Regions from separate parts of the Alteromonas sp. ABH4_454 genome, predicted to be linked through region 2. Evidence: predicted binding sites of a transcription regulator. Region 2 holds the regulator's gene; the other holds the start of a gene.
What was found. Region 2 encodes LexA, which represses DNA repair genes until DNA is damaged. Its sites were predicted from a motif close to TACTGTATNNNNATACAGTA; they were not measured.

Region 1 (15,298 bases), 1.6 Mb from region 2:
TAGCGCACTGGTGAACTTGGAATAGAAAAGGCGGTAACCGCGGGCAACAACATGGCGTTAGACAAGCCGTGAGGCACATGAAAGGCTGCACCGATGGGCCGGCTCATTCCGTGAACAAGGGCCACTGACGCATTTGAAAAAGCAATACCCGCGAGCGTTGAGCCCAACATCATTGATTCTCTTGCCGTTTCATTTGTTGGGTCTGCAAATACAGTACGTAAATTAGGCGCAATTAATGCCATGGCTGATAACGCCTGTGCATCGCTATAAAGATTAGCTTTGCGGCTTACGAACGCCTCAATAGCGTGAGTGAACGCATCAATGCCAGTATCGGCGGTAACGCGTGCTGGCAAGCTTTGGGTTAACGAATAATCGACCAGAGCTGCCGTTGGCATAAACCCTAGACCAACACACAACATTTTCTCTGTTGTGTTTTCGTCAGTAATAATAGTGAATCGCGTTGCTTCAGAGCCTGTGCCCGCCGTTGTGGGAATAGCGATAATCGGTAACCCCGCGTCATCGACAACCCTTGGAAATTTGTAGTCTCGCATTTCGCCGCCGTATTTGCCCAAAATAGCGATGGCTTTAGCGCTATCGATGGGGCTTCCCCCACCTAAGGCGATAATGCAGTCATAATCGTTGCCTTTAAATGCATCCACACCCTGGTTGATCGATTTTACCGTTGGCTCTGGCACCGTATTTGAAAACACATCTGCGCTGATTCCAGCCTCATTTAGCACTTGCACGATGGCAGCACTATATCCCAATTCGACCATCACCTTATCGGTAACCAATAATGGTTTGCGACAGTTAAGGCCTTTGAGGGTTTCAGCCACCCGCTGACTCGCGCCCTTCCCTATATGCATCACTCTTGGCAAAATAATTTGATGAGACATGCTTCCCTCCTATGGTTGCTTTTCTCAAGCATACCTGCCGACATGCTTAAAGCAATGACAATGTAAAAATAATGTTATCACCACTTTAATCCGACTGCCTGCTCGACAATGTCGCTATGCGCCGAACAAACCCTAATTTTTGGGCCTTTAGCGACAAATTGATTCAGTGGTCTAGCGAGCACTACCCTATTGAAGGCGGCCTGCTCGACTATAATCGATTAGAAGATCGCTAAACCTTGCACTCTGCAACGTTTTACGCTTTTCTTTTGCAAAATACCTGTGCTAATGTCCGACCATTGGAAATGAAAGGACATTAGCATTCCATGCCCTATCAAACCGTTGCTTTAATTGGAAAACCTCAGCACGCTGCAACCCATGACAGCTTAAATATTCTTGCCGAATATTTATTAGCCAAAGGCTGCAAACTATTAGTTGAGGAAAGTATTGCTGAAGAGCTTGAAACTGAAAACTTTAAAAGCTGTAACCTTGTTACTATTGGTAAAGAGGCTGACTTTGCCGTTGTAGTAGGTGGTGACGGCAGCATGCTTGGTGCCGCCCGTGTACTGGCGCGTTTTGACATCCATGTTGTAGGAGTAAACCGCGGCAATCTTGGCTTTTTAACAGATATTCACCCTGATGATATCGTTCAACAGCTTGACCTTATCTTTAATGGTGAGTGCGTGGTTGAAGAGCGTTTCTTACTTGAAGTCGAAGTTTATCGGCACGAAAAGCTTAAAAGTAACAATTCTGCCGTAAACGAAGTGGTGCTGCATCACGGTAAAGTTGCTCATATGATGGAATTTGAAATTTATATCGATGAGCAATTCGTATTCAGTCAGCGTAGCGACGGTTTGATTGTCGCCACACCTACAGGCTCGACTGCATACTCCCTATCCGCCGGCGGTCCTATCATTATGCCAAAGCTTGATGCACTAACGCTGGTGCCTATGTTTCCTCACACTCTGAGCAGTCGCCCTATTGTTGTTGATGCAGACAGTCAGGTATCAATGAAAGTATCAAAGGTAAACAGTGACTCGTTGCAAGTAAGTTGCGATAGCCACATTGTTCTACCCGTACTGCCCGGCGATGAAATTCGCATTAACAAGAGCGTAGACAAGCTTCATCTTGTTCACCCCAAGGGTTACAGCTATTTCAACGTACTTCGCAAGAAGTTAGGTTGGGGCAGCAAGCTTTACTAGCCTCATTCCCTATTTATCTTTTCTAATGTGCATTTATTACATTAGCCTGTAGCATTTTCTTAATTGCTACAGGCTTGAAAAATAAAGATTTTTTAATCTTCCCCTATTTCTCTATTAAAAACGTGTACTTATAAAACTCTCAGATTTCGGCATACCCGTTGCAACTGTCTAGGTAAGTTGTTGGCACAGGGCAAGTGAGATTTTGCCCCTTATGATGCTTTACATCGTGCTGATTTATTTACATTCAATAGGAGATATCATGAGTAACACCAATATCAAATTTACAGCCCCTGGAATGGATAACGATGCTGCTGCCAAAACAATTAAGGTATTGGATCAGCGATTGGTTGCACTATTAGATCTACAGTTAACCTTAAAGCACATTCACTGGAATGTGGTAGGACCAAATTTTATTGGCGTACATGAAATGCTAGACCCTCAGGTAGATGCAGTACGCGAAATGACAGACACCATTGCCGAACGTATTGCAACGTTAGGCGGCGTACCAAAAGGCACACCAAAAGCCATTGTTGAAGGTCGCAGCTGGAACGATTACGAACTAGGAAAAGGTCTAGTACTTGACCACCTTAAAGCACTAGATGCTGTATATGATGGTGTAAATGGCGACCATAGAAAGGCGCTAGAGCTTCTTGGTGAAATTGACCCAGTATCAGAAGATATGATCACTGGTCAGCTGGCAGACCTAGAACAGTTCCAGTGGTTCGTACGCGCACACATTGAATCTGGAAGCGGTGAGTTGCAGCAGTAAGCTTTTTTATTGAATATTATATAGTTATCTGGCTATTTATAGTTCAATTAAAGTTGGAATTCTAAAGGAGAGCTTAGGCTCTCCTTTTTGCTATATGGTTTTAAAAGCACTTTTCATCAGTCAACGTATTGGCTTACAAACCTTCTTTACAGACAGGCTTTAGGCTGTCGAATTTCACTTAGATTAGTACTGTATAGATTTCTGTAAAACACGCACTCTCATTAATTTCGTTTCTGCTGGTTACTCATAACCCCATATAACCCTGTGGACATATACCATTGATTTATCTACCTTTATTATCTTACCCCTTATTTTTAGCGTAATTTTTTTACGACTTAACTTTACACAGTCAAAATACTGTATATATTATCAGTTACTGTATATATCATCATGTTCAACTTATTCGAGTGTGGTTATGTTAGCGCATCTTTCTATTTCTAATTTTGCTGTTGTAAAACAATTATCGGTTCAACTGGAAAACGGGTTGACTGCAATAACCGGTGAAACCGGCGCAGGTAAATCAATTGCTATTGATGCGTTAAGCTTGTGCTTAGGCGAACGTGCCGACGCAAACGCTGTGCGTAAAGGAAGTACGAAAGCTGAAATCATCGCACACTTTTCTTTGAGCAATAACGCGTTAGCTAAAGCTTTTCTCGATGAACATGAACTTACCTCAGACGAGGATGAAAACAGCTGCTTTATTCGCAGAGTTATATCTAAAGAAGGTCGTTCAAAAGCGTTTATCAATGGTACCCCCGCTTCGCTTCAGCAGTTAAAAGGCTTAGGCCAATATTTGTTAGCCATTCACGGTCAAAACACACACCTGCAACTGTTGAAAGAAGATCATCAAAGAGATCTAGTTGACGGTTACGCTAAACATGATGAATTGTTAGCGCAAGTTGCAGAAACTCATTCAATCTGGCGTGATAAGCAACGCACACTAAAGACACTTCAAGAGCAAGCACAGCAGCGAGAAGATAGAATTCAGCTGTTAACCTATCAGGTGCAAGAGCTCGATGAATTTGCTATTGAAGAGGGCGAGTTCGAAGAGTTGGAAGTAGAGCACAAGCGCTTAAGCAATGGTCAAAGCCTTTTAGAACAAGCGCAAACTAGCGTGTACAACTTATATGAGAATGATGAAGGCAACGCTTTATCAGTAATTCAAAGCAGCATTGAGCGCTTAGGCGAATTAGAAGCCCATGATGCAAGTCTAACGCCTATGATAGCATTACTAAACGACGCGGCAATTCAAGTAGAAGAAGCTGCGGGAGAGCTGCGTAGCTACTGCGATCAATTAGAAATTGACCCGCTTCGTCTACAGCAAGTTGAAGCGCGCTATGCTAAGGCAATGGAGCTGGCACGTAAACATAGCGTTATGCCAGAAGGGCTATATCAACACCATCAAGAGCTAGCCGCTGAATTCAATTCACTATCTGAACAAGAAACACTATTGGGTACACTTGAAGGCGAAGTAGAAGAAGCGCGAGCAATATACCTAACTGCGACCAAAGGGTTGTCTGAAAGCAGACAACGTGCTGCAGGTAAATTAAGTAAAGATATTGAGGACCAGATTCGTCAAATGAATATGCCTCATGCAAAAGTCGATATTCAAATTCAGTACGATGAGCTTAAGAAGCCTGTTAGCACAGGTCTTGATACTGTCGAGTTCAAAGTGTCTACCAACCCGGGCCAGGATGCAGACAAGTTAGAAAAAGTGGTGTCAGGTGGTGAGTTATCACGTATAGGGCTGGCTATTCAGGTAATTGCAAGTGACAATCACGCAACTCCTACCATGATTTTCGATGAGGTCGATACAGGTATTAGCGGGCCAACTGCATCTATCGTTGGCGGTCTGTTGCGCAAACTGGGCAAGCAGTCTCAAGTAATGTGTGTAACGCATTTACCACAAGTAGCTGCGCAGGCGCATAACCAGCTGTTCGTTACTAAACTCACTGATGGGCAAAGCACTGAAACTCAAATGCTACCGCTTACCAAGCAAGACCGTATTGATGAGTTGGCGAGATTGCTAGCCGGTGACAAAGTAACCAAATCGGCCTTAGCAAACGCAAAAGAACTGCTAAAAAGCGCAGCATCGAACTAAAATGCAGTTGATTGGTCATAGTTGTCAATGTAGCATGCCTTCGCGCTTGCAATAAAACAGCCTCGAAATTCGCCTTCGCGAAATTCGCTGGCACTAACAAAGGCAATACTGGACAAATTAACGCATGAAGTTGCAACACCTATTAGTAATTCTTGGTATCACACTTACATCAACCGCTTGCTCGAACTGGATATATCGTATCGACGTTCCTCAGGGAAACTTCCTTGATCAAAGAGACGTTGAAAAGCTGCGCGTTGGAATGACAAAAGAGCAAGTTATTTATGTATTAGGCAACCCTGTTGTTCAAGACTCGTTCGATGATGACACTTGGTACTACGTTTACGATATGAAACGCGGTATGGAAAAGCGCGGAAAAGATTTTCAGAAGCAAATGATAATAAACTTTGTAGATGACAAAGTCACCACGGTTGAAGGCGACTTCGAGTTATCTGAAGACTTCAACACACCACTTGATAACTAATTATATTTAAAAAGGTAGCGTTTTCACGCTACCTTTTTAGTTTCTAGTACCCTAAGTAACAACGCCTGTTTTTCGAGTTACATCACTTAGTTAATTGAGGTCTTCATGGAACACAGTTTTTGGCACAGTAAATGGCAAAAAAACGAAATCGGATTTCACGAACCTGAAGGGAATGCACTTCTCGTTAAGTATGCGTCTTGTCTGCTTGGCGACGAAAACTCGAGCACTACTTTCAAACGCATATTTGTTCCACTATGCGGAAAGACCCGTGACATCGGCTGGCTACTTTCCCAAGGTTGTGAGGTGGTAGGTGCTGAGCTGAGCGAAATGGCTATCATACAGCTATTTGAAGAGCTTGGTGCCGAGCCTAACGTTACTACCACTGCGAAGGGCAAGGTTTACACCAAAGACGGCTTAACCATTTACGTGGGCGATATTTTTAAACTCACATCAAGCGATATAGGCGATGTTACAGGCGTTTACGATAGAGCAGCCTTGGTTGCACTGCCTAGCCCCCTTCGCGAGCAATACGCTGCACACCTAATTGCTATTACTCAAAGCGCCCCTCAGCTAATTATTTCATTCGAGTATGACCAGAATGAAATGGCCGGCCCTCCATTTAGCGTAAACGAAAAAACCGTTGACGCTCTTTATTCAGCGGAATACAACATCCAAAGGTTAGAGCGCTCTGTGCTTGAAGGTGGTTTGAAAGGCAAAGTAGACGCTGATAATTTGGTATTTGCGCTAACGGCGAAGTAGACATTTTTAAGATCCGTTGCCAATACGAAGCGCTGAAGTAGTTACTTTTTAGTTTGCGTTTAGCGCTGATTAACAGAGCAATATTTACGTAATGCATACCCATGCCTGCTAATGCGACTTGCTTAAATAAATGGCTAAAGGCCTAGTAGTGCTTCAACCCCGAACAAAATCGCGCCTATTAATCCGCCTACAATTGTGCCGTTTATGCGCACTTTTTGTAGGTCGCGACCAATATTTAGTTCTACCTGCTCCGCCATCTCGCGTTCGTCCCAGCTATTGATGGTGTCGCGAATATGACGAGTTAAAAATTCAGCTAATTCTGGCGCCATATATTTTGCTGCTTCACCAATATGCTTATTAAACGCCTTTGACAACTCACTGTCTTGCGTTAAAGTTGTGCCCAAATCTTTTAGAAGACCCGACACTTTAGTTTCTGCTTTGCCATTTTGTTCTTCAAGCGACGTTAAAAGCCATTGATGGAATTTGCGCCATGATTGCTGAACATAGGTATTTAATGCTGGGTCATTGATGATTTTTTCGCGATAGCTGTTTACCTTTTTCTCCATTAACGGGCTGTGTTGTAGTTCGTATAAAAACTCATGCACCTGTTCGTCGAAAGCATGGCGAATAGGATGGTGCTCATTCTCGTATATATCTTCTAAAATGCTTGAAACGGCTTTAACAGCAATGAGCGCGCCCTGCTCGCTTAGCCAGCTAGACGGCAATAGCTTTTCAATACGACTGTATTCGGTTTTTAGCCATACTACTAATGTATCTGCTATATAAATTTGAGTTTCGGGCTCTGCGAGCAGTTTAGCTAGCTTCCCTAATACCCTATCGAGCACGACTTGGTGCTGGCGTTCTTTCGTCACCGCGCTTAGCGAAGTAGCCATTAGCTGCCTAAGATCAAGTTGGTTAATACCCTTCTGTGCTGTTTTAGCAATAAACGCTTTTACGGGGTTGTCATCAAGTACACGTAACACGCCGGCAAAAGCGTCACATAGAAAGCGACTTAAGCGAGTAGCGTTTTTCTCGTATGACAACCATCTTCCAGCGCCCTTCGCAGGGTCACTGTCTCGAATCAGTTTTTCTATCGCTTCGGGGTGAAAGAATTTCTCTTTAACGAATAATGACAAGTTATTAGCAATTACGGACTTGTTGCTAGCCACAATATTGGTGTGGGGAATTGGGTACTGGGCTGGTATTGGTTTAAACAACGCAGTTACAGCAAACCAGTCAGCAAGACCACCGATGAGTGCCGCCTCGCTCGCCATTTTTATAAGCCCTAACCACCATGCACCCTGTAAACTTGGGTAAAACTTGGGTAGTAATACTGTAAAGACAAATACGCCTGCGGCAAAAACCAAACAGGCCAATGCGAGCCTTTTGGCTTTGTTCAGCTGTGCATATTTGTCCGTCATAAACTACTCCGTTTAAATTACTTGTTTACCATCTTGGTCAATTAGTGGTGTACCGTCTTCTTTAATAAAAGGGCCTTGTGGCCATATAGGTAAAATATCCAATACAGCTTCACTAGGCCGGCATAATTTCACTGTTTCTTTTAGGTTACTAGAAACAGCCCTTCCCTCGTCTACTTGGTTAGAAAAAGAAGCAGACTTTTTACACTCACCTATAGGAATGCAAACAATAGGCCTATTCACTAATATGGGGTGCTTCAACATCAATTCGAAGATAGCCTCGTTACTCACTGACTCATCAAGCAGCCCTAACTCAGCTGCAGGCGACTTTGTTGTCCGAAGCGCTTGTCGAGGGGTCAAGCCTGCTGCGTGCAATAAATAACTTAGCTGCTCGCGTTCCCACCCTACACTCAAATACTCAATAACCTCCACGTCATATCCCGCCGCTCTAATCACTGCAAGTACATTTCTAGACGTTCCACATTCTGGATTATGATAAATCCTCACCATCGTTTCTCACCTCAACGAAAAATAAAAACTATAAATACCAACATACTATTTAAGTTCGAAGACAGCACCTGTACTTCGTGGACACACACTCGCTTTCCTGCAAACTATTCACGTCGCCCCCGTACTTGGTGGACACACACTCGCTCTTCTGCAACCTAATCACTTCAAGCCTGTACTCCGTGGACACACACTCACAATGTTTTTAACTCGATACTTTGTTGAAGAATATTTAGATAAACAGCCTTGTCGGAGCTTTACCACTAAATTAGAGCGTCCAGTTCGTTTATTAAAGCTAAGTAAGTGTCTGTCCACTTCTATGCTTAAGTGCATGTAGATTCGGATGGTCAAATTCGCTATCTATTGGCGGTAAAAGTTATAAAACTTGGCATCACGCCACTACGCTCGCTCTCCCTTTTCACAAAAACCCATTAACCTTATGATTTAATTAACTTTTAAAGAATGGCACGATACGTGATAAAGCTGATTTAGAAAATAAAGGTGATAAACACATAACACGTCATATCAAAATTTGTGTTTAGTACCAACATCATTAAAGCGTGCTATCTAAAGTATATAAAAACCATTAAGGATATAAGAATATGAAAAAGTCGATAATTGCCAGTGCTGCTATGTTGCTCTCCGCCACTCTACTAAGTGGCTGCGTCATCCATGTCGGCAATGCAAACGCTTTGGAAGGCAGTGATTTCAGTTCAATTCTGGGTAATATCGACATTGCCGAAGGAAAGCATGCTGGGGATATATCTTCGGTTAATGGCAACGTAGAAATTAGTGATCACGGCGGCGCAGATGAAGTCAGCATTGTTAACGGTAATCTTGAAATGGGTAGCCATGTGACTGTCCGAAATATTGATATTGTAAATGGTGATGTAAGCGCAGATACGAATCTGAGTGTGGTTAAGGGGATAGAAACGGTAAATGGAAATGTTACGCTTCCTACACAAAGCATGATTGGCGCTAGCGTTGAAACTGTAAACGGTGATATCACCGCTGTTGATACAACCATTGAGAAACACATCAAAACATTAAATGGTGATATTACTTTGTCTGGTTCATCCCATGTTGCGGGTGACATTGTGTATAAAGAAAGTGAAAGCTCTTGGGGTAAAAAGTCGGATAACAAACCCACGCTATCAATTAGTGGCTCTGTTACTGTAGATGGCAACATCATTTTACATCGCCCTGTAAATTTAGATATTGAGAGCGATGAACTAAAGCAAAAAGTCGTTGTAAGCTACGGCGGACCAAAGTAACGTAGCCGCTTTAACAACAAGGCTTGATGTTTCGGAAATACATGACTGAACATGAAAAAATGCTTGCTGGCGATTTATATTACCCGTCAGACAAAACCTTAACGGCGTTGCGTAAGCAATGCCGTATTCAATTAGACGAGCTTAATGCAACTTGTCAAAGTGACCACAAAAAGCGTACTAGATTGCTAAAACAATTGTTTGGCAGCACAGGAAAAAGACTATACATCGAGTCTTCGTTTAAATGCGATTACGGCGAAAATATCCACGTTGGCGAAAACTTTTATGCCAATTTTAATTGTGTCATTTTGGATGCGGCAAAGGTGACCATTGGTGACAACTGTATGATTGCGCCTCAAGTAGGGCTTTATACAGCCACCCACCCTATAGACCCCGCGCAAAGAGCAACAGGTATAGAGTTCGCCAAGCCTATTACTCTCGGCAATAACTGCTGGATTGGTGGGATGGCGGTAATAAACCCTGGTGTGACATTGGGTGATAATGTGGTTGTGGCTTCTGGCGCGGTGGTAACCAAATCTTTTGGAGATAACCTAGTCATAGGCGGTAACCCAGCCAAAGTAATCAAAGAGATTGAACCCGTCGCTCAAAGTGTTTAACGATTTAGACGATGGCTTTATGAATGGAAGCTTTATAAATTAAGCTTATGTAGACGGCATTTTTTTGAACAAAGCTTTTCTCAAAAAGGCCTTTTTCAACGAACTCACCACTCCCTCTAATCACTGAATCGATTGTATTTGCTGAAATAAGAAGTATTAAAAGGCCGCGGATGTAACCAATAAAGCGGCCTTAAATTGATGTCGAATACAACGAAATAAGACAAGGCTAGTAAACTTACGCTAGCCTTATTCACCGTATTATATACACCCTAACATAATGCTAGCTTTGTTAAGCCTTAATCCCAGACTGGGCGCAAAATCGGGGTTAACAATACGTTCGCCATTATCCAGGTCGTCAATAAGAACAAGCTCTTCTTCACTAAGTTTAACACCACCATAAGCTAAATTTTCCGCTAGGTGTAATTCACTGGTTGATGAAGGAATCGCGTAAATGTGACGTTTTTCCATCCACGCCAATACCACTTGCGCCGGCGTAGCATTATGGTCTTGAGCAATGTTTAACAGCGTTTCGTCTTTCATTACTTTTCCCACAGCAAACGGCATATACGCGGTAGCTCTAATGCCTTTTTCCTTGCCAGCTTCCACTACTTTTTTGTTTTGCATGAAAGGATGTATTTCAATTTGATTGGTGTAAATTTCGCCTTCACCTAAAATTTCTTCAGCCTTGTTTAGCAAATCGATAGTGAAATTAGATACCCCTATATGACGCGTAAGTCCTAGCTCTTTCGCCTTGGCAAGATTGCCTAAGTAACTCTCTAGTGAAATACCATTTCCTGGATACGGCCAATGAATGAGAAGTAAATCTACATACTCTAGCTTCAGCTTTTCTAAGCTTTCGTGAACACTTGGGATAAAGTGATCGTCGCCCAAGGATTCATGCCACACTTTGGTGGTAACAAATAGCTCGCTCCTATCTAGCCCGCTGGTTTTTATTGCATCGCCAACTTCAGCTTCGTTATCATAGATCTGTGCGGTATCAATATGCCTAAACCCTACTTTTAGGGCTTTACTTAGTGATTCACGGGCCTCGTCATTTTTTAAACGAAACGTTCCCATTCCTAGTTGAGGCATGTCTTTCATAACAATCTCCTATTCCGTGTGCCTTTAACTACTTGACGTAGCTGATTCGTAATTTCCTACGCCACGGTTTGAAAAGAAGATCGAAACGCGCTTAATGATTAATAGGGTTAATTAAACAACTCTGGTTGTTATTGGACTTGTGTTTAACACTGGTATAAAAAAAGCCGCAAGCATTTGCTCGCGGCCTTAAGTATTTAGTTAGATACTATTTACGTTTGCCTGGACGTCCAGCACGTTTATTCAAGCCTTGCTGCTTGCGTACTTTGTGCTTTTTAACCGAACGGCGCATACGACTTAAGCGGGCGTGATCCAGTTTACCTTGGCGCACATTGACCATCGTCTGCGTTTCATCCGGCAATTGAACATGGCTACGAAGGGCATTCACATCTTCTAGACCTAGCTCTACCCACGCCCCTTGCGGTAGGCGCTTTTGCAGTTCAATTGGGCCGTACTTAACGCGGATTAATCGGCTAACCTGCACGCCCTGCGACTCCCAAAGACGACGCACTTCACGGTTACGCCCTTCTTTCAACGTCACGTTGTACCAACGGTTCATGCTTTCATCTTCAGCATGCTGAGGCGTAGGCGCTCCTGAAATTGTCAAAAACTTTGCTTCGCCGTCTTCCAGTTCTACACCTTTTTGAAGTGTATGTAACGTTTTGCCTGTTACTTCACCAAATACACGTACAGCGTATTCGCGTTCTACTTCGCACTTTGGGTGCATTAAGCGGTTGGCCAGTTCACCATCGTTGGTGAATAACAGTAGGCCACTGGTATTCATGTCTAGACGACCAACGGTGATCCAGCGCCCTAACCGAATAGCGGGAAGACGGTCAAATACCGTATCACGCCCTTCTGGGTCGTGACGGCTGCACAATTCACCTTCAGGCTTATTGTACATCAACACACGGCAGACAGGCTGTTCTGTCTGGCGAGATAACAAATGACCATCCACACGAATTTGCGCAGTATGATCGACTCTATCTCCTAATGTCGCTTTAGTGCCATCGACCGATACTCGGCCTTCTTCAATCCAACGTTCCATTTCTCGTCGCGAGCCTAGCCCTTGGTTAGCCAGTACTTTTTGCAACTTTTCAGTCATGGGTTTTCACTCTTTAATTGCTTGTTTACGGTCGCACGGTCTATTCTGACGGTGCCTCATTTAACACCTTAAGCGGCGAGTCTGACGCAACGCTTTCTGCCATGTTTTCGAAAACGTCAGCATTGGGCAAATCGCTCAACGACGTCATCGAAAAATAGTCTAAGAAACCTTTGGTAGTTGCATAAAGCGCTGGTCGCCCAGGCACTTCTTTGTGGCCTACTACCTTTACCCAGTCTCGTTCTGTGAGTGTCTTTATAATATTACTACTTACCGCCACGCCCCTTACCTGCTCTATTTCTCCGCGGGTTATAGGTTGACGATAGGCAATGAGTGCCAAGGTTTCGAGCATTGCTCTAGAATACTTTGGCGCATTTTCCTGCCACAATTTACTTAACCACGGGCTTAACGCATCTAACGACTGAAAGCGATAGCCACTTGCTACTTCCACCAGTTGAATGCCTCTTGGCTGATAGTCTAACTTTAGCTCGTTAATCACCTTACTCAAGGTTCTATCAGCGACGGTAAACTCATTGAGTACCGTTTCTTTTAAATGCTGCTTTGAAATAGGTTTATCAGCAACAAATATTGCTGCCTCTACCAATTGTTTAAGCTGCGCCGTGTTAATTTTCTTCATGGGCACCTAATTTTACATGAATTTTTGCATAAGGACCTGCCTGAATGCATAAAATTAGCTGTTCTTTTACTAATTCTAAAATTGCTAAGAAGCAAACCACTACACCAGCTTTACCTTCTTCAACCGTAAATAGGCGTTCAAGCGGCGTGTATTCTGTTGTTGTGAGTAACGACAATATAAGCGACATGCGCTCTCGCGTACTCAGTGCTTCCCGTGCAATGGTATGGTGTTCAAACGCTTCAGCGCGCTTCATGGCCGCACTGAACGCTAATACAATTTCAGCTAAAGACACATCGGGCTCAATGCGAATTGGCGCCACACTCTCACTAAGTTCAACATGAGTGGTGAAAATATCCCTCTCAAGCCTAGGCTGAATATCTAAATCTTCTGCCGCTTGCTTTACTAAGCTCGTATTCTTTTAATCGGCGAATAAGCTCTGCGCGAGGGTCTTCTTCTTCGTCAGAATCATCACTGCGTTTAGGTAGTAGAAGTCTGGACTTAATTTCTGCCAATATGGCTGCCATCAACAAGTACTCTGCCGCTAGCTCTAATTTTAGCGACATCATGGCATCCACGTATTCCATATACTGCTTGGTAACATCAGCGATGGGCAATGTGGTGATATCAAACTTTTGTTTTCTAATTAGATAAAGCAGTAAATCGAGAGGCCCTTCGAAGGTTTCTAGTATGACCTCTAGGGCATCGGGTGGAATGAAGAGATCTTCAGGTTTTTCAATTAGCGCTTCGCCATTAATAAACGCAAGTGGCAACGGTTGCTGAACAGGTGTCGCAAGCCCCTTTTTACCGGAGGCCTCGTTATCGTTATTATTTTCTTCAACAAGCTCTGACACAGTTCCACAACCGTTTTTACGCGCTAACAAAGCGGCGATTATTGATATTATTATTTACGCGTTCATGCTAGGACCCATCGAACATTGTTATACATCAACGCACGACAGGCCTTAGAAACTTAGCTTACGGTCCCTACTATAACTTTCACCTGCAACAAGCAAAAGAAGCTATTTACAGCAATCTGTTCGAAAAAACAGTAAAACGAAAGTTACTCAAAGGGAGACGGTTCGCCCGTGCCATGTCGCACAATTACTGGCGTGTCTTCCGACAAATCAACCACGGTAGTGGGCTGCTCTCCGATGTAACCACCGTGAATGATAAGCCCAACTTGCTTTTCCAAGTTGTCGCGAATGACATCCGGGTCTGATTCGGCCATGGTGTTACCTGGCAAAATCAAAGACGTAGACATCAACGGTTCTCCTAGCTCTTCCAATAATGCTAGTGCAATAGCGTTGTCGGGTACGCGAATACCTATGGTTTTACGTTTAGGGTTTTGCAAACGCTTGGGGACCTCGCGGGTCGCTTTCAACACAAAGGTGTAACGCCCAGGTGTGTTGTTCTTAATTTGTCTGAACGCCGTGTTGTCAACTTTTGCGTAAATTGATAGCTCAGACATGTCTCGACACATTAAGGTAAAGTTGTGGTCTTTATCGATTTGACGAATACGACACAACTGCTCAAGCGCCTTTTTGTCTTCCATTTGGCAACCTATGGCGTAGCCTGAGTCTGTCGGATACACCACCACTGCCCCCTCTCGAATTAACTCACAAGCCTGACTGATTAGGCGTTTTTGCGGATTGTCGGGGTGCACATAGAAAAATTGACTCATAATTACTTCCTTTTCTTAAACGCGCAGGTTGATACTACCACTTTGCCAACGGGGTAAGTGACTGTCCACTTATTAAGCTTGTTGGCTAAATTCGCTTTTGGGCTTTTTACTAACCGACTCTCAGCATTTTAATTAGCAATAGCGCGCATCAACTGCACGTGAACCATTTGCCTTACGTCATACATTTATACCGTGAGCGTAGCAAATTAGATTTTCCTAGCTTTCAGCCATCTGCCCTTCAAACTGCTGCCAATTATGCCACACCGGCGTGAGCTTACTACTAATGCCCAAGTTTTTACCTAATTCAGTCCAGCGAGAAGGGAAATGAAAATCAGAGCCCGCTGATGCTAACAATTGATGGGTTTGTGCAAGCTCATTAATAAGCTCTTGCTTTGTTTTATTAATTCCAGGAAACGCGGTTTCAATAGCATCACCACCCGCTTGTTCAAAAAGGGCAACTAAGCGCCTAAGCCATTTGGCTGTCATGTCATAATGGGCTGGGTGAGCCAATACAGCTTGTCCACCTGCATCGTGGATCCACTCAATAGCCGTTTCAATGCTTGGCCACTCAGCTTTCACTGCTGCACGTTTACCTTTGCCCAGATACTTTTTAAACGCGGCGTCCATACTGGGCACACCGTAATTGTTTACCAATACCCGTGCAAAGTGAGCTCGTGTTACCTGGCCAACGCCCGCTAGAGCTTTTGCACGCGCTAAAACACCTTCAAACCCGCACTTTTCAAGCTTACTGGCAATTTTTTC
Region 2 (15,298 bases):
CTTTCTCATGTCCGCCAGCATGTTACGGCTTTCCATCACCGCGTCTTTTCTATCGTCTTTAATTTCGTAAAAGAGCATGGCGTTATTTTGAGTATCGACGATATAAACACTGCTAGAGGCGAGGGCGGTTGGCATGGTAACCGGCAAGGTTTCTACAAAGGGGTAGTCCGCTAAGGCTGCTATCGCTACTTGATCACTTGAATCGCTCGTAACGACCACTGCTTGGGCGCGATCAGACTCTTTACCCAAAGCAAGCCATACTTGGTTAATGCTAAATAGTGCATTTTCACACACTGCATCGCACTCGTTCGGCATGACATAAAGTAAACGCCACTTGGGCTCTGCATCTTTCAAAAGTGCACTCATGTCGATTGTTGGCGCAAGCAGCTGACCTTTATTAGTAGCGCCTTTGGTAAACCAATCGTTGTCAAGTGCAAGCTTCGCCATGACGACAGGCAAAACAAACACAGCTACCATGATAATTAACGTTTTTTTCGAAGCAGCATTACTCATAACTACGTCCTTTCTTATTAATTGCAAAACCACCTATAGCCGCAGCGGCAATGGCTAAACCAAACCACTGAACGGCATAACCTAGGTGCTTTTCGGGAGACATTACAACGGCCTGATGTTCGCGAATAAACGCTGGATCAGGCGTAGTAAGCTGGAGAATAAAAGGTAAGAAATTTCGCTCTAAGGCGTCGTTTAATTCGGGAAATTCGATGTGCTGAACAAGCGCAGGGCTTTGCGCCAAGGCCATGTTGGTTTCTTTAACTAAAGGGTTATTACCCGGAGCACTGATGACACCGGTAAAATCGCGAATTTCGCTCGTAAAACTTATATCTGGCAAGGTGCGAGTTAAATCTGGTGCGGGCACCCAGCCAAAGTTCACTAAAAGCCAACCGGCATTGGTATATACCGGCGCTATCACGTCAAACCCTACCCGTTGATTGTAAATCTGGTTATCTAAAAGCAATACGTGATTTGCATCTAAGGAACCACTGAAAGAAACGGTGATATCTCTCGGATCTTTGTGGTTCAGCGCTTCTTCTAAACTCAAGGTTCCATTACTTTGCTTTTGCGCTATGCTAGCTAAACGTTGTTGCTTTTGGACCATGCGATCTAGTTGCCAGTAACCTAACCCGCACATAATCGCCACACTAAAGCCAGTGAGTAACCAAGGAATAACGTGGCGAGTGCGAAAAAGCATGATTATCTCGCACCCTGCAAAATGAGAATAAAAACAGAGGTGAATATGTTGATAAAAATAGTCCTTGTTGTTTTGGTGCTGTACATGATTGTGAATTTATTCATGGCGATGCGTATCATGATAAAAAACGACACGTCCAAGGGGCCAATGAGTAAGTATATTGGTCGACGTGTGCTCACTTCAGCCATCATTGTTATTATTATTCTTATCGCTATTGGTACTGGTTTAATTACCCCAAACCCAAGACCTTATTGAGTTTGGGGTATTATTTCTAAAGCACGTAAACGAAGATATAGAGCATAACCCACACCACATCTACAAAGTGCCAGTACCAGCTACCCGCCTGAAAGGCGAAGTGGTTTTCAGGCGTGAAATGGCCTTTCAATACCCTAAAAAACAATACAATCAGAATGATGGTGCCAAGGGTCACATGCATGCCGTGAAACCCTGTAAGCATAAAGAAGGTGTTGCCATAAATGCCCGACTGAAGCGTAAGCCCTAAGTCGCGATAAGCATGAATGTACTCTTCCACCTGTAAAAACAGGAACCCACACCCGAGTAAAATGGTAATGCCTAGCATTAGGGTCAACTGCTTGCGTTTGTTTTGCTCTAAACCCACATGAGCGAAGTGCAAAGTAATAGATGAGATAAGCAAGATAATTGTGTTGATTGTGGGTAAACCCGCAGCACTCATTTCTTGTGTGGTAGTGCCGCCTGGCGTTGATACCAGCGGCCACATAGCCTCAAAAGACGGCCACAAGACTTCATTGGTCATAGCGTTATTCGATGCACCACCAAGCCATGGAACCGAGATAAACCGTGCGTAGTAAAGCGCACCGAAAAACGCAGCGAAAAACATCACCTCTGAAAAGATAAACCAGCTCATGCCTTGACGGTACGAGCGGCCTAGCTGGTCGCTGTAAAGCCCAGCCATAGACTCATCAATTTGGTTTTTAAACCAGCCCACTAGCATAATCAGCAATACGGCTATTCCCGCTAAAAGGATATGACCGCCATAGCCGGTTTCGCCTTTGGTTGCCTGCACCACATAGTTTCCTGCCCCTACGGCGATAAGAAATAGAGCGACGGCCCCTACAATGGGCCATGGGCTTTGCGCTGGTACATAGTATTTTTGGTATTCGTGATTCTGTACTTCGGTTTGCATTTTCTTCTCCTTATCCCTTCTGCTTATTCGCCAGTTGATGGTGTCGAAGCCATAAAGGGATTCGGTGTTGTCGTTAGGTCACTGGCTCGCGCTGTGACGTCATAGAGTGTGTACTGCAAGGTAAAAAAGGTTATATCTTCAGGAAGCTGCGGGTCGACATAGAACTGCATAGGCATGTAGGCTTCACTCCCCGCCTCTAACGGCTGTTGATTGAAGCAGAAGCATTCCGTCTTGTTTAGGTAGAGCGCTGCTGTGCCGGGGGATACAGAGGGAATGGCTTGAGCTACGATATTACTTGATGCAGGATTTCTCACATAAAACGATACCGTGTTTAGCTCGCCAGGGTGCACTTTCACACGCTTGGTTTCAGCACGAAACTCCCACGGCATACCGGTATTTGTGCGAGTGATAAACTCTACGGTCACTTCTCGCGATTCATCAATCTCAACTGATTGATAAACGGCTGCCGTGTTCTCGGTTTTGCCATTAATTCCTGCTACGTCACAAAATACGTCATACAAGGGTACCAAGGCGAAGCCAAAGCCAAACATGCCAATGACAATAGCAACAAGCTTGATAACCATCTTGTTATTTGCACTTTGCTGTGACATCACGCAACCTCCGGGTAACTTCAAGAGTGAAGCTTGGTAAACGCTTGTATAGCCGCTTATCTACTCCACCGTCAGCAATATGTGAGTACCATCCTAACCGCTGCAGTTTAGCGCTTTACAAGAATGGTCAGTTCACAAATCCCACCTATCGTTACTTGACGACAGGCGGAGTTTCAAACGTGTGATAAGGAGCGGGGGATGGAATTTCCCATTCCAATCCTTCTGCGCCGTCCCAAACTTGCGCTGATACCGGCTCACCTTGCTTTTTGCACGCCTTAATAAGCAGGGCAAGAAAGATGAGTCTGAGATAAACCGAATGCAAAACCACCCAAACTTATCCATTTATTGAAATCAGCGAACTGTAATGCATAGTCAGGAATACGGCGTGGCATACCTGCCAAACCCACAAAGTGCATAGGGAAGAACAAGACATTTACCGATACTAAAGAGCACCAGAAATGCCATTTAGCCAAAGTAGTGTCGTACATTTTGCCTGTCCATTTAGGCAGCCAGTAATATACGGCCGCCATAATTGAAAAGACCGCCCCTGTTACCAGAACATAGTGAAAGTGAGCCACTACAAAGTAGGTATCGTGGTACTGGAAGTCCACAGGTGTTATCGCCAGCATTAGTCCTGATAGTCCACCAATGGTAAACAGCACGATAAAAGCAATAGCGAACATCATTGGCATTTCGAAACTTAGTGAGCCGCGCCACATGGTAGCTACCCAGTTAAACACTTTTACTCCAGTAGGCACTGAGATAAGCATGGTGGCAAACATGAAAAACATTTCCATGTAAACCGGCATGCCCGTGGTAAACATATGGTGAGCCCAAACTACAAAAGAAAGCAGCGCGATAGACGCCGTGGCGTACACCATAGAGGCATAGCCAAACAATTGTTTTCTAGAAAAGGTAGGGACAATTTGAGAAATAATGCCGAAAGCGGGCAAGATCATAATGTAGACTTCAGGATGCCCGAAGAACCAGAAAATATGCTGGAACATAACTGGGTCGCCACCACCTGCAGCATCAAAGAAGCTGGTTCCGAAAAACTTGTCTGTCAATACCATGGTTACCGCGCCAGCAAGCACTGGCATTACCGCAATCAGCAAGAACGCTGTAATAAGCCACGTCCATACAAATAGCGGCATTTTCATCCAGGTCATGCCTGGCGCACGCATATTAAATATGGTCACAATCACGTTAATCGCACCCATAATGGATGAGATACCCATAATGTGAACAGAAAACACAAACAATGCTGTCGAATCGCCACTGTAGGTTGTTGAGAGCGGCGCATAAAAAGTCCAACCGAAAGCAGGGCCACCACCTTCCATAAATAGCGAGCTAAGCAGAATTAAAAAAGCGCCAGGTAAAATCCAAAAGCTCCAGTTATTCATGCGCGGCAATGCCATATCTGGGGCGCCGATCATCATAGGAATCAGCCAGTTTGCGAGCCCTGTAAAGGCAGGCATTACAGCACCAAACACCATGATAAGCCCATGCACCGTGGTCATTTGGTTAAAGAAGTTTGGCTCAACAATTTGCAGGCCAGGTTGGAACAATTCAGCGCGAATAACCATGGCCATTGCGCCGCCAACCAAAAACATGATGAAGGCAAACCACAGATACAGTGTGCCTATGTCTTTGTGGTTAGTGGTAAACAGCCAGCGCGTTATTCCTTTAGGAATATGGTCGTGATGTTCATGGTCATCATGTAGATGATCGCCATTTACTTGACCACTGTGAGGCGCAGAGGTATCTGGCGAAATAACTTCAGTTGCTTTGCTCATTTGTCTGCTCCTAGTTTCCGTTTGCCACTGCATTGACGTCTTTGGCTTGAACCATATCGCCCGTGTTATTACCCCACGCATTGCGCTCGTAAGTGACTACCGCAGCAATTTCTTTAAGGCTCAGCATTTTGCTAAACGCCTGCATAGCTGTACCCGCCTTACCATGTAATACAATGTCGATGTGGCCTTGCTGATCTTCTAACGCCATTTTGCTGCCTTTAAGTGCAGGGAATACACCGGGTAAACCCTCACCATTTGGCATATGGCACGCTGCACAAGTTGTGTTGTAAACGCGCTCGCCTTCTTTCATCAATTCATCCATAGACATATTCATAGAAAGTAGACGCTGCTCTTCTTCTTTTGCTTTGCGAACAATTTCTTCTTGTTCACCCATCCATTTATCAAATTCAGCTGGCTCTTTAGCAATCACCACAACCGGCATATAGCCGTGGTCTTTTCCACAAAGCTCTGCGCACTGTCCGCGATAAATACCAGGCTCATTCACTTTGGCCCAAGACTCGTTAATAAAGCCGGGGTTGGCATCTTTTTTCACAGCAAAATCGGGGACCCACCACGAATGAATAACGTCGTCAGAGGTAATAAGAAAACGCACTTTTTTCCCAGTTGGAATAACTAACGGACGGTCAACTTCAAGCAGATAATTGTCGGTTTTTTGAAATTTGTTCTCTATCTGCTCACGCTGAGTAGCAAGCAGTGAGTAAAATTCTACGTCACTGTCCATATACTTGTAGTGCCACTTCCACTGAGAGCCTGTAACTAATACTGTCATGTCAGGCTCAGATGTGTCTTCCATCGCAATAAGCGTGTTTGCGGCAGGCACAGCCATAAAGATAAGAATAAGGAAAGGAATAACGGTCCAAGCAATTTCAACCTTCACGTTCTCATGAAAGTTAGCGGGCTTGGCGCCACGAGATTTCCGATGCAGATACATTGAGGCGAACATAACCCCAAACACGACAACCGCAATACCTACACAAATGAAGAACATCAACATATGCAGATCATAGACCTGCCCACTGATGTCGGTAGCACCGCGTCTCAAATTAAGCGAAGAGGCTTCTTCACTAACTTCTTGTGCAAGAAGCAAAGGGGAGAAAAGCAAAAATGGTATTATTGAACACCACTTTGCAAAAACGGTCGTTAGTTGTTTCACTCAGCACCTCCGTAATAGCAAGACCAAAAACGCTGATTATTTTGCGCGCTGCCCTACCAAATGGTTTGCGAACGATTGACCCATCACCACAACTTGTAAAACAAATTTAGAGCCATTGTTATTATTTTGTTAATCTCTGTATAAGAATTGCGCAATAATGCCGTGTCGTCTAGTCTTTTCTATTAAAAATTTAATGAAGAGGCTAATTTTTAACCATTTCTTGTGGCAGGCTTACGTTACAATTTTGTTGGAGAGGGTATTGGGCGTGCTCGCGGCGGTTAAAAAATCAAACGCGCATTTTGAACGGGGTGTTGATGAGGACGAAGCTTCATTTGGTCATAAAATCAACAATTAACACATCGCTCGTCCTATTTTTCAAACAAACTTTCAAATAATAAATGTGTATTAGCCAATTCATTCTCGGGCCAAATAGCGCATATCTTTCGCACAATGGTGATGCCAGATTTCGTAGTTTTGAGACATACTAACAAACGCTAACCTAAGAAAATTAACTAAAATATGGTACTAAAAGGCATAAAAAAAGCGGCTAATACGCCGCTTTTGATTGAAGATGCTAAAACCTTACATCCAGTCGGCGTTTCTAATAACACCTACGGCAATACCTTCAATAGCAAAAGGCTCGCTGGCAAGGTCTACCTTAATTGGCGAAAACTCTTCGTTTTCAGCATGAAGTAAAACTTCACGACCGCGTTTCTCTAAACGCTTCACCGTAACGTCTTCATCCACCCGCGCGACAACTACCTGACCGTTGTGGACATCAGTCGTGCGATGCACAGCAAGAAGATCGCCATCCAAGATACCGATGTCCTTCATGCTCATGCCGTTTACACGAAGTAAAAAGTCTGCCTGAGGCTGAAACAAAGCAGGGTCGACCTTGTAGTGGGATTCTACATGCTCTTGCGCCAAAATTGGCTCACCAGCCGCCACGCGCCCTATTAGAGGCAAGCCTTCTTCTTCTGGTGCAGTATCCTCGAGGGGAATATTTAACTTAATACCACGCGAGGTACCAGGCAAAATTTCAATTACGCCCTTACGCGCCAATGCTTTCAAATGTTCTTCTGCTGCGTTGGCAGAACGAAAACCAAGTTGACGAGCAATTTCTGCACGCGTAGGCGGCATTCCCGTTTCTTGCATGGTTGTTTTAATAAGTTCTAAAACTTCAGTTTGTCGAGCTGTGAGTGGGCGCATAAAAGACCTGTCTGTTCATACAGTTCCTGTAAGTATATACACCTAAAAGCAAATAACAAGCGCAAAGTCTTGAAACTATGGAGCAAGCTGGATGGGGCTAGCACCTAGTATATAAAAACTAGGGGGCTTAAGGCTGTCAAATACGTGAAACCTAGCGCGGCCTTAAGTTTTCATTACTCTAGAACAACTCGATTTCGGCCATTCTTTTTCGCCGTATATAGCAGTTTATCCGCTTTGGAAAGTAACACACTAAAGTCAAGATTTAAGCTATCCTCAGCAAAAACAGCACCAATACTTATTGTCACGAATATCGTGTCTTTCTTGTATTTAACTTCTGTTTTTTCAACAGCCTCTCGAAGTTTGTTAAATCGCCTTTCTTCGTCTCTTTTGTTGTCTGAAATTGCTACTATCGCAAACTCTTCTCCACCAAGACGTGAAACAATATCGGGCTCCACATAATATTCTTCGATGAGGTGGGCTACTGAAATTAGAGCTTGGTCTCCTGCATCATGTCCATAAGTATCGTTAACCTTTTTAAAGTGGTCTATATCGATTACCGCTACGCTCACTCTATTGCTTTGTGCAGAGAGCTGATGGCATTTATCAACAAAAGCTCGTCGATTGTACAGCCCAGTTAGCGAGTCAGTCATGGCCAGCTTACGCAACTTCTCTTCAGCTATCGCGCGTGATTCTTCCAGTTCAACCGCATAGAAAAGACCGGCTAATGCATCTAATAGAGGTTGCAAAAACTCAGCATCATCGAAGGTGTAGGGCTCGAATTTATTGGCTAAACCAATCATGCCCACCACTCTATCTTTGATCTTAATCGGTAGCCCTAAAAATCGACTAATGCGGGGGTGCCCTTGGGGCACCCCTTTTGAGTTTGGATGACTTCCTGAGGCATTACTAATCGTTACCTCACCGGTTAAAATTGTGGTACCGAAAAGGTTATCGAAACTGCTGAAATACAAGTTTCGCTTTTTGTACTCGTTGTATTGCGTAAAGCTGCTGCTGTCCCAGACTATTTCAGAAATAGCATGAATAAACAGCTTCGATGCATCGCCTTCACCTTTCATTTGCCCAATGAAAGCGAACTGACTATCCGAGATATCAATAAGCTCGGGTAATACCGTTTGGCAGGCCATGGTTAAATCGTTGTTCTGGAGGTAAGAGGCACGGGTTTTATTTATAAATTGAAGTAGCTGGGTTTTCTTTTTCTCATGAAGCTCACTTTCCATTCTCTGCGTGATGTCGCGATGAATACCAGCAACGCGAATAGCCTTACCCGCATTGTTAAATTCTACGGTTTTTCCGTAGGTTTCAACCCAAACCCACGCGCCGTTAGTATGTTTCATGCGAAACGTGGTATTGAAAACCTTGCTTTTACCAATGATGTGCTCGTTTAATTGCTTTTCTACTTTTACATAGTCCGCGGGGTGAATTAACTGCCTGAAAAAGCGAGAGCTGGTGTCATAGTACTCATATTCCAGACCGACGATATCACACCAACGCTTGTTTACTTGGTTTACGTCAGCGGCCAAATTCCAATCCCATGTGCCCAATTCAGAGGCTTCCAATAACAGCCGCATGCGCTGGTTTGTTTTGTTGAGCTTGTCTTCCACATATTTTTGGTCGCTGGTGTCAAATAAGAACGCCTGAACTGAAGACAACATACCGTCTTCACGGAAACTCGCCGTAGAGATCATACTTACCCAAATGGTACGTGTGGGCGTGGCTATTTGAAGACGACAGGTATGCGTTTCCACGCCCTCCATATGCGCCTGCATGGCAAACGTAAAGTCGCCCTCAGCGTCTTGTGTTAAAACATCGCCAAGCTCAACTGCACCGCTCAGTAAATCTTGGGACGATATGCCCAAAACGCGCTCACTATTATTTGAGATATGAACCAGTTTGAGCGACGTAGTATTTCGCCACGTAGCCAGAACAATAGGGGACTTTTCTATTAGCCCATGCTCACGCTTGAGTGCTTCATGCTCTTTAGAAAGAGAAATATGCTGGCTAACAAGCGCTCCAATTCTATTCAGCACTTCAAGATATTTGGCATCAATTTCTCGAGGAACAGTATCGATAAGACAGACAGCACCAATAATCTCATCATTAATTTCAATGGGAGTTCCTGCATAAAAGCAGATGTGCGGCTCACCCGTAACTAATGGATTATCTTTAAACTTGGGGTCCTCGTGGGCATTGTTAACAACAACTTGTTTGCGCTCTTCTACAACACAACTGCAAAAGGCATGCTCACGGCTCACTTTAGAAAGTGTAGTTCCATATCGCGCTTTGAATGTTTCTTCAAATTCACCAACAATTCCTATTAGCGCGATAGGCACCTTATATGCCCCTGCTAACACAACCATAAGGTCGTCAAGATCTAACGGCACCTCATCACTGAGCAAAAAGTCATCAATCGTCTTTAACCGGTTTTGTTCATCCACTACTACATGCTCACATTCATTAACCCTTATAAAAGTAGTAATTATCAAAGCTTATAGCAATTTAAATACTTCTAATGTTGCATTGCTAAAAGGGTCAGTGAGCCTTACCCTAAACAAAGTTACGAAGATATAAAAATACAGGCGCTTATGAACTTCATGAACTTACCGCTAGGTAGGGAGTCTGTAAAACAAGCAAATCAATAACAATGGCTCGTCGCGAGATTGTGACGCGATTGTGTTACACTTCACCCGTTTTTATTTCATAGGATTACATAATTCATGTCGTGGATGCGAAAAGCCCTTCTGTCGGTATTTCATTATCCTGTTAAGTTACTGGTTAAAGCTCACAGTATTCCAGTTAACGTTGAAACCGAATTAGGAATAGACAAGAGCAAGCCTATTGTTTATCTACTTCCCACTAACTCAGTGACCGACCAGCTTGCGCTGAGAATGTCGACTAAATACCTGGGCCTCCCTAGCCCAACTGACACGCTTACACTGGCAGGTCGAGAGTACTCATCGACTCTATTTTTACGTAAAACTCAGCCTCTTTTTCGCTCATCAGCCAAAGATACGGGCATTGAAGACGTTTTCACTGACCTTTTCCATTTGCACCGAGACCACGAAAACCTTGATCTACAGGTAGTTCCTGTTTATGTAACCTGGGGTCGTGCACCAGGGCGCGGTAACCCAGGGTTGAGCGACCTAATTGCTGATAACGCTGCACCGAGACTGGCTACGTAAACTTTTCATCGTGCTGTTTTTAGGCCGTGATAACTTTATTAATTATTCTAAAGCTGTCTCGGCGCGCGCCATGTCAAATCAGCATGGTAGTGACCAAAGCATCGCACACAAACTTGTACGAGTAGCAAGTACTCACTTTCAACGTAAACGTCAAAGTATGACTGGCCCTACGCTGCTAGAGCGACAAGAACTCAATAACAGTGTATTGGGTTCAGATGCCGTACGTCGTGCGATCGCCGAAGAGTCAAAAAGCAAAAAGGTCACACACGAAAAGGCCAAAGAGCGGGCTCAAAGCTATATCACCGAGATTGCTGCAGATTATCGTGAAGGGCTTATCCGTTTCGGTGACAGATTGCTGACACGCATTTGGAACAAGATTTACAACGGCATTAGCGTAGGTCATGCAGAGCGTATACGTGAGCTGGCCGCTAACGGTCACGAAATTATCTATGTGCCTTGCCACCGCAGTCACATGGATTATCTGTTATTAACTTACGTGATTTATCACGAAGGTATGGTAACGCCTCACATTGCAGCGGGTATCAACCTTAACTTCTGGCCTGTTGGAAAAATGTTTCGCAGAGGAGGTGCATTCTTCCTACGTCGTAGTTTTGCAGGCAACAAGCTCTATACCGCGGTATTTAGAGAGTATTTAGAGCTGCTGTTTAACAAAGGTTACTCTGTAAAATACTACCCTGAAGGTGGACGCAGCCGTACTGGTCGCCTAATTCCACCTAAAACCGGTATGCTGGCCATGACAATTCAAGCCATGCTTAAAGGCGTTAACCGCCCAGTTAGTATTGTTCCTGTCTACATTGGCTATGAAAATGTGATGGAAGTGAAGAGCTATTTGAATGAGCTTAAAGGCTCAAAGAAGAAAAAAGAGTCTAACCTTCAGGTTTTCTCAGCCATTCGTAAGCTTAAGAATTACGGGCATGGATATGTGAACTTTGGTGAGCCTATCGCTCTTAATCAGTTCCTTGAAAGCCATGTGCCGAACTGGCGCGACTGTCGCGATGCCGAGCCAGAGAAAAAGCCTGCTTGGTTAACGCCTGCCGTTAATGAGTTGGCTAACAACGTCATGACGCGCATTAACCGCGCTGCGGCACTTAACGGCATGGCATTAGCTTCGCTATGTCTACTGTCTTCTAAAAGGCAGACCATGAGTGAGATGGAGCTTAAACAAGCCATGGATGACTTCATGAACTTGTTCAAAACAGTGCCCTTTAGTGATGACGCCACTATTCCAGATTCATCAGCACAAGAATTGCTTCGGGATACATTAAAATTAGGTCGTTTTGATGTTAAAGAAGACGATTACGGACGTTTGATCAGCCCTCAGCCTAAATCTGCTGTATACCTAACCTATTATCGCAACAATATTTTGCATTTGTTCGCCATACCCGGCCTTATCATGGCGTCTATCTTCGCTAAGAAGGGCGCAACCAAGAACAGTATTTTCCAACTCATTGCAGCACTTTATCCTTTGCTGCAAAAAGAACTGTTTTTGCATCTAACACAAGATGAAGCACTTGCGCATACTGATGCGTTGATTACCGCGATGTTAGACAACGGGCTGTTGCGCCAAAAAGACGGTGAACTTTTACCCCCAGATGCACACTGCAAACAGTTCCATTCTGCTTGGTTATTAAGTCGCTGTATGCAAGAAACATTGCAGCGCTATGCCGTAGTACTGACTATTCTTGATAAAGAAAAAGTAATTAGCCGCAGTGCATTAGAACGAGAAAGTAAACAAGTTGCTGAGCGCTTATCTGCCCTTTACGGATTAAGTTCACCTGAGTTTTACGATAAGAACGTATTATCTAGCTTTATCGGCGCATTAAAAGATAATCATTGGTTAGATTCTGAAAAAGACGGCAGCTTAAAATACTCGGAAGAGTGTGAAGCGTTGCGGGCTGACGTAATGGCGCTGATATGGCCTGAGATGATTCAGCATTTGGAAAATGTGGCGCTTAACACGGCAAATTAGCTTTGTAAGCAACAAAAACTACCGCATTGTTAAAAGCGTAAAAAAACCCATGCATCCGCATGGTTTTTTTATTGGGCGTATTCCTAACTTATGGGGTTTCTTAGTACCTATATTTCGATAGGCACTGAGCTGGTCCTCCATAGAGGATGGTATAGCAGGGTTTAAATAGTGCCGCTTTGTATCGCTCCTCGGTAAACCTGCGCTTAACGTGAAGCAATACAAAGCGAAAAAGTGTTTAAAGCGCGCTAAATTTCGCTTTTGAATGTATAGCTATCGAAGGCTGTTCTGCATAGCCGATAGGATTTTACGCTGGTTGCGACAGGAAAAAGCGATATGCCGGATTATCCGTTACTTCTTCAACCTTATAGCCTAACTCGGCAACATGCTGGTTAAAGTCATTTCGGCTTTCTGGCGCAATATCAAAACCAGCCAATACCAAGCCTTCCGCCGCACCGTGGTTACGATAGTGGAATAAAGTAATGTTCCACTGCTCGCCCAATGTGTTTAAGAAGTTCAGTAGTGCACCTGGGCGCTCCGGGAACTCAAAGCTGAACACCTGCTCGTTTAAGATGGTCGGCGGGCGGCCGCCTACCATGTGTCTGACATGGAGCTTGGCTAACTCGTTATCCGTTAGGTTAACGCAGTCATATCCTTTACTTTCAAGGTCACTTTGAAGGGTCGCAAATTCTTGTTGACCGCCTTTTAGCTTAACCCCAACAAAAATATGCGCTTCGCTCTCACTTGCGTAACGATAGTTAAATTCAGTAATCGCTTTTGCCCCAACGCATTCACAAAACTGTTTAAACGCGCCTTTAGTTTCAGGAATTTTAACGGCAAAAACGGCTTCTTTCTGCTCGCCTAATTCACAGCGTTCCGACACGTAGCGCAAGGTATGAAAGTTAATATTTGCGCCACATAAAATACCGCCTAACTTTTTACCTTTAAGGTCGTGTTGCTTGGCATATTTACGAATTGCCGCTACAGATAGTGCACCAGCAGGCTCGGCGATAACGCGGGTATCATCGAAGATATCTTTTATAGCCCCGCATATTTCATCATTGCTAACCGTAATGGTTTCATCGACTAAACGGTTACACAGGCGAAAAGTTTCTTGCCCCATCACTTTAACAGCCACGCCATCGGCGAAAATACCTACGCTTTCCAGCTCTGTAGGCTCGCCTTGCGCTTTTGCTTTAATAAAACAGGCCGACTCTTCTGACTCAACCGCTACAATTTTTATACTGGGTTTGAGTTGCTTTAAGTACACCGCAATGCCCGCGGCTAGGCCGCCACCGCCAACAGCAATAAACAAAATATCCAAATTTGGGTTCTGCTCCAACAGCTCTCGTGCAACCGTACCTTGTCCGGCGATTACATCGGGGTTGTCGAAGGGAGGCACAAAAGTATAGCCGTGGGTGTCACATAACGCTTTGGCATGGTTGCTTGCCTGGTCGAAGCTCGTGCCATGCAAGACTACATTAACGTTATCACCACCGAAGCGACGTACAGCATCCACTTTAATATCAGGGGTGGTTTCTGGCATCACGATAGTCGCTTGAATGCCCTTCATTTTTGCACTGTATGCTAAGCCTTGTGCATGGTTACCCGCTGATGCGCCAATAACGCCAGCTTGCAGCTGTGCTTCACTTAATGAGCAGATGCGGTTGTAGGCACCGCGCAGTTTAAAGCTTTTCACTGGCTGCTGATCTTCTCGTTTCAAAAAGATCTCGTTGCCAAGCTCCGCTGAAAGCAAAGACATATAAGAAAGTTCACTGGCCACCGCCACATCGTAAACGGGAGCGAGTAATATCTTTTTCAGATACTCGTGGTCGCTAACGTGCTCGTTTTCCATTACAAGTCTTCCAACTTACTGACATCGCGCACTGCACCTTTGTCGGCACTGGTTGCTAGCGCGGCAAAGGTCTTAAGTGATGTAGAGACTTCGCGTACACGATCTTTCGGTTTCCAAGGCTTATCGCTTGCTTCCATTTTTGCACGGCGCTCGGCAAGTGCTTCATCTGAAATAACGATGTTGATGCTTCTGTTAGGGATATCTATTTCAATCTTGTCCCCGTCTTCAACTAAGCCAATACCGCCACCGCTGGCTGCCTCTGGTGAACAGTGTCCAATAGACAAGCCGCTTGTACCACCACTGAATCGCCCGTCGGTTACTAGCGCACAGTGCTTGCCTAGGCCTTTCGATTTCAAATACGACGTTGGATACAGCATTTCCTGCATACCTGGCCCACCGCGAGGGCCTTCATAGCGAATAAACACGACGTCACCGGCTTTTACTTCGTCACCTAAAATACCTGCCACCGCATCATCTTGGCTCTCGTAAATACGGGCAGTGCCGTTGAATTTTAGAATAGACTCATCCACACCCGCTGTTTTTACAATGCAGCCATCTTCGGCCAAATTGCCGTATAACACCGCTAAGCCACCTTCTTGGCTAAACGCATTGTCGATAGAGCGAATACAACCATTTTCACGGTCGGCATCGGCCTCATCCCAGCGACAATCTTGGCTAAAGGCTTTAGTAGTGCGAATACCCGCAGGACCTGCACGGAAAAAAGTTATCGCATCTTCGTTTTCAGGGTTAGTGATGTCCCACTCGCTGATAACCTCAGTAAGCTGCTTGCCTAAGACGTGATTAACATCGGTATTTAGTAAGCCCGCTTTATTTAGCTCGTTCAAAATACCCAGTACGCCACCGGCACGGTGAACGTCTTCCATATGATATTTTGGCGTAGACGGCGCTACTTTACATAAGTGAGGCACTTTGCGAGACAAGCGATCGATATCATCCATAGTGAAAGGCACTTCACCTTCCATCGCTGCCGCTAGCAAGTGCAAAATGGTATTGGTTGAACCACCCATGGCAATGTCTAGGCTCATGGCGTTTTCAAACGCTTTAAAGTTAGCAATATTACGTGGCAATAC

Region 1: recN (DNA repair protein RecN) is a predicted target of LexA. The motif match lies at 3,220-3,239, and genes of this name have one in related genera.

What each region holds. Positions count from the first base shown of each region.
Region 1 covers NZ_CM149972.1:2,337,420-2,352,717, reverse strand. Annotated here, with positions in the region: gene ACYX4W_RS10305 (iron-containing alcohol dehydrogenase) at 1-896, opposite strand, end outside; partial or broken gene ACYX4W_RS10300 (fatty acid cis/trans isomerase) at 995-1,129, shown strand; gene nadK (NAD(+) kinase) at 1,220-2,095, shown strand; gene dps (DNA starvation/stationary phase protection protein Dps) at 2,355-2,864, shown strand; gene recN (DNA repair protein RecN) at 3,280-4,965, shown strand; gene ACYX4W_RS10280 (outer membrane protein assembly factor BamE) at 5,090-5,446, shown strand; gene tmpT (thiopurine S-methyltransferase) at 5,552-6,205, shown strand; gene ACYX4W_RS10270 (DUF445 domain-containing protein) at 6,340-7,626, opposite strand; gene ACYX4W_RS10265 (arsenate reductase family protein) at 7,639-8,133, opposite strand; gene ACYX4W_RS10260 (DUF4097 family beta strand repeat-containing protein) at 8,733-9,404, shown strand; gene ACYX4W_RS10255 (sugar O-acetyltransferase) at 9,446-10,018, shown strand; gene dkgB (2,5-didehydrogluconate reductase DkgB) at 10,277-11,119, opposite strand; gene rluB (23S rRNA pseudouridine(2605) synthase RluB) at 11,325-12,221, opposite strand; gene scpB (SMC-Scp complex subunit ScpB) at 12,262-12,855, opposite strand; partial or broken gene ACYX4W_RS10235 (segregation and condensation protein A) at 12,842-13,706, opposite strand; gene ACYX4W_RS10230 (L-threonylcarbamoyladenylate synthase) at 13,916-14,536, opposite strand; gene ACYX4W_RS10225 (PHP domain-containing protein) at 14,753-15,298, opposite strand, start outside.
Region 2 covers NZ_CM149972.1:689,486-704,783, forward strand. Annotated here, with positions in the region: gene ACYX4W_RS03045 (hypothetical protein) at 1-513, opposite strand, end outside; gene ACYX4W_RS03050 (SURF1 family protein) at 506-1,210, opposite strand; gene ACYX4W_RS03055 (DUF2909 domain-containing protein) at 1,256-1,465, shown strand; gene ACYX4W_RS03060 (cytochrome c oxidase subunit 3) at 1,482-2,375, opposite strand; gene ACYX4W_RS03065 (cytochrome c oxidase assembly protein) at 2,399-2,986, opposite strand; partial or broken gene ctaD (cytochrome c oxidase subunit I) at 3,138-4,782, opposite strand; gene coxB (cytochrome c oxidase subunit II) at 4,793-5,956, opposite strand; gene lexA (transcriptional repressor LexA) at 6,539-7,165, opposite strand; gene ACYX4W_RS03085 (sensor domain-containing diguanylate cyclase) at 7,339-9,621, opposite strand; partial or broken gene plsB (glycerol-3-phosphate 1-O-acyltransferase PlsB) at 9,901-12,355, shown strand; gene ilvA (threonine ammonia-lyase, biosynthetic) at 12,660-14,207, opposite strand; gene ilvD (dihydroxy-acid dehydratase) at 14,207-15,298, opposite strand, start outside.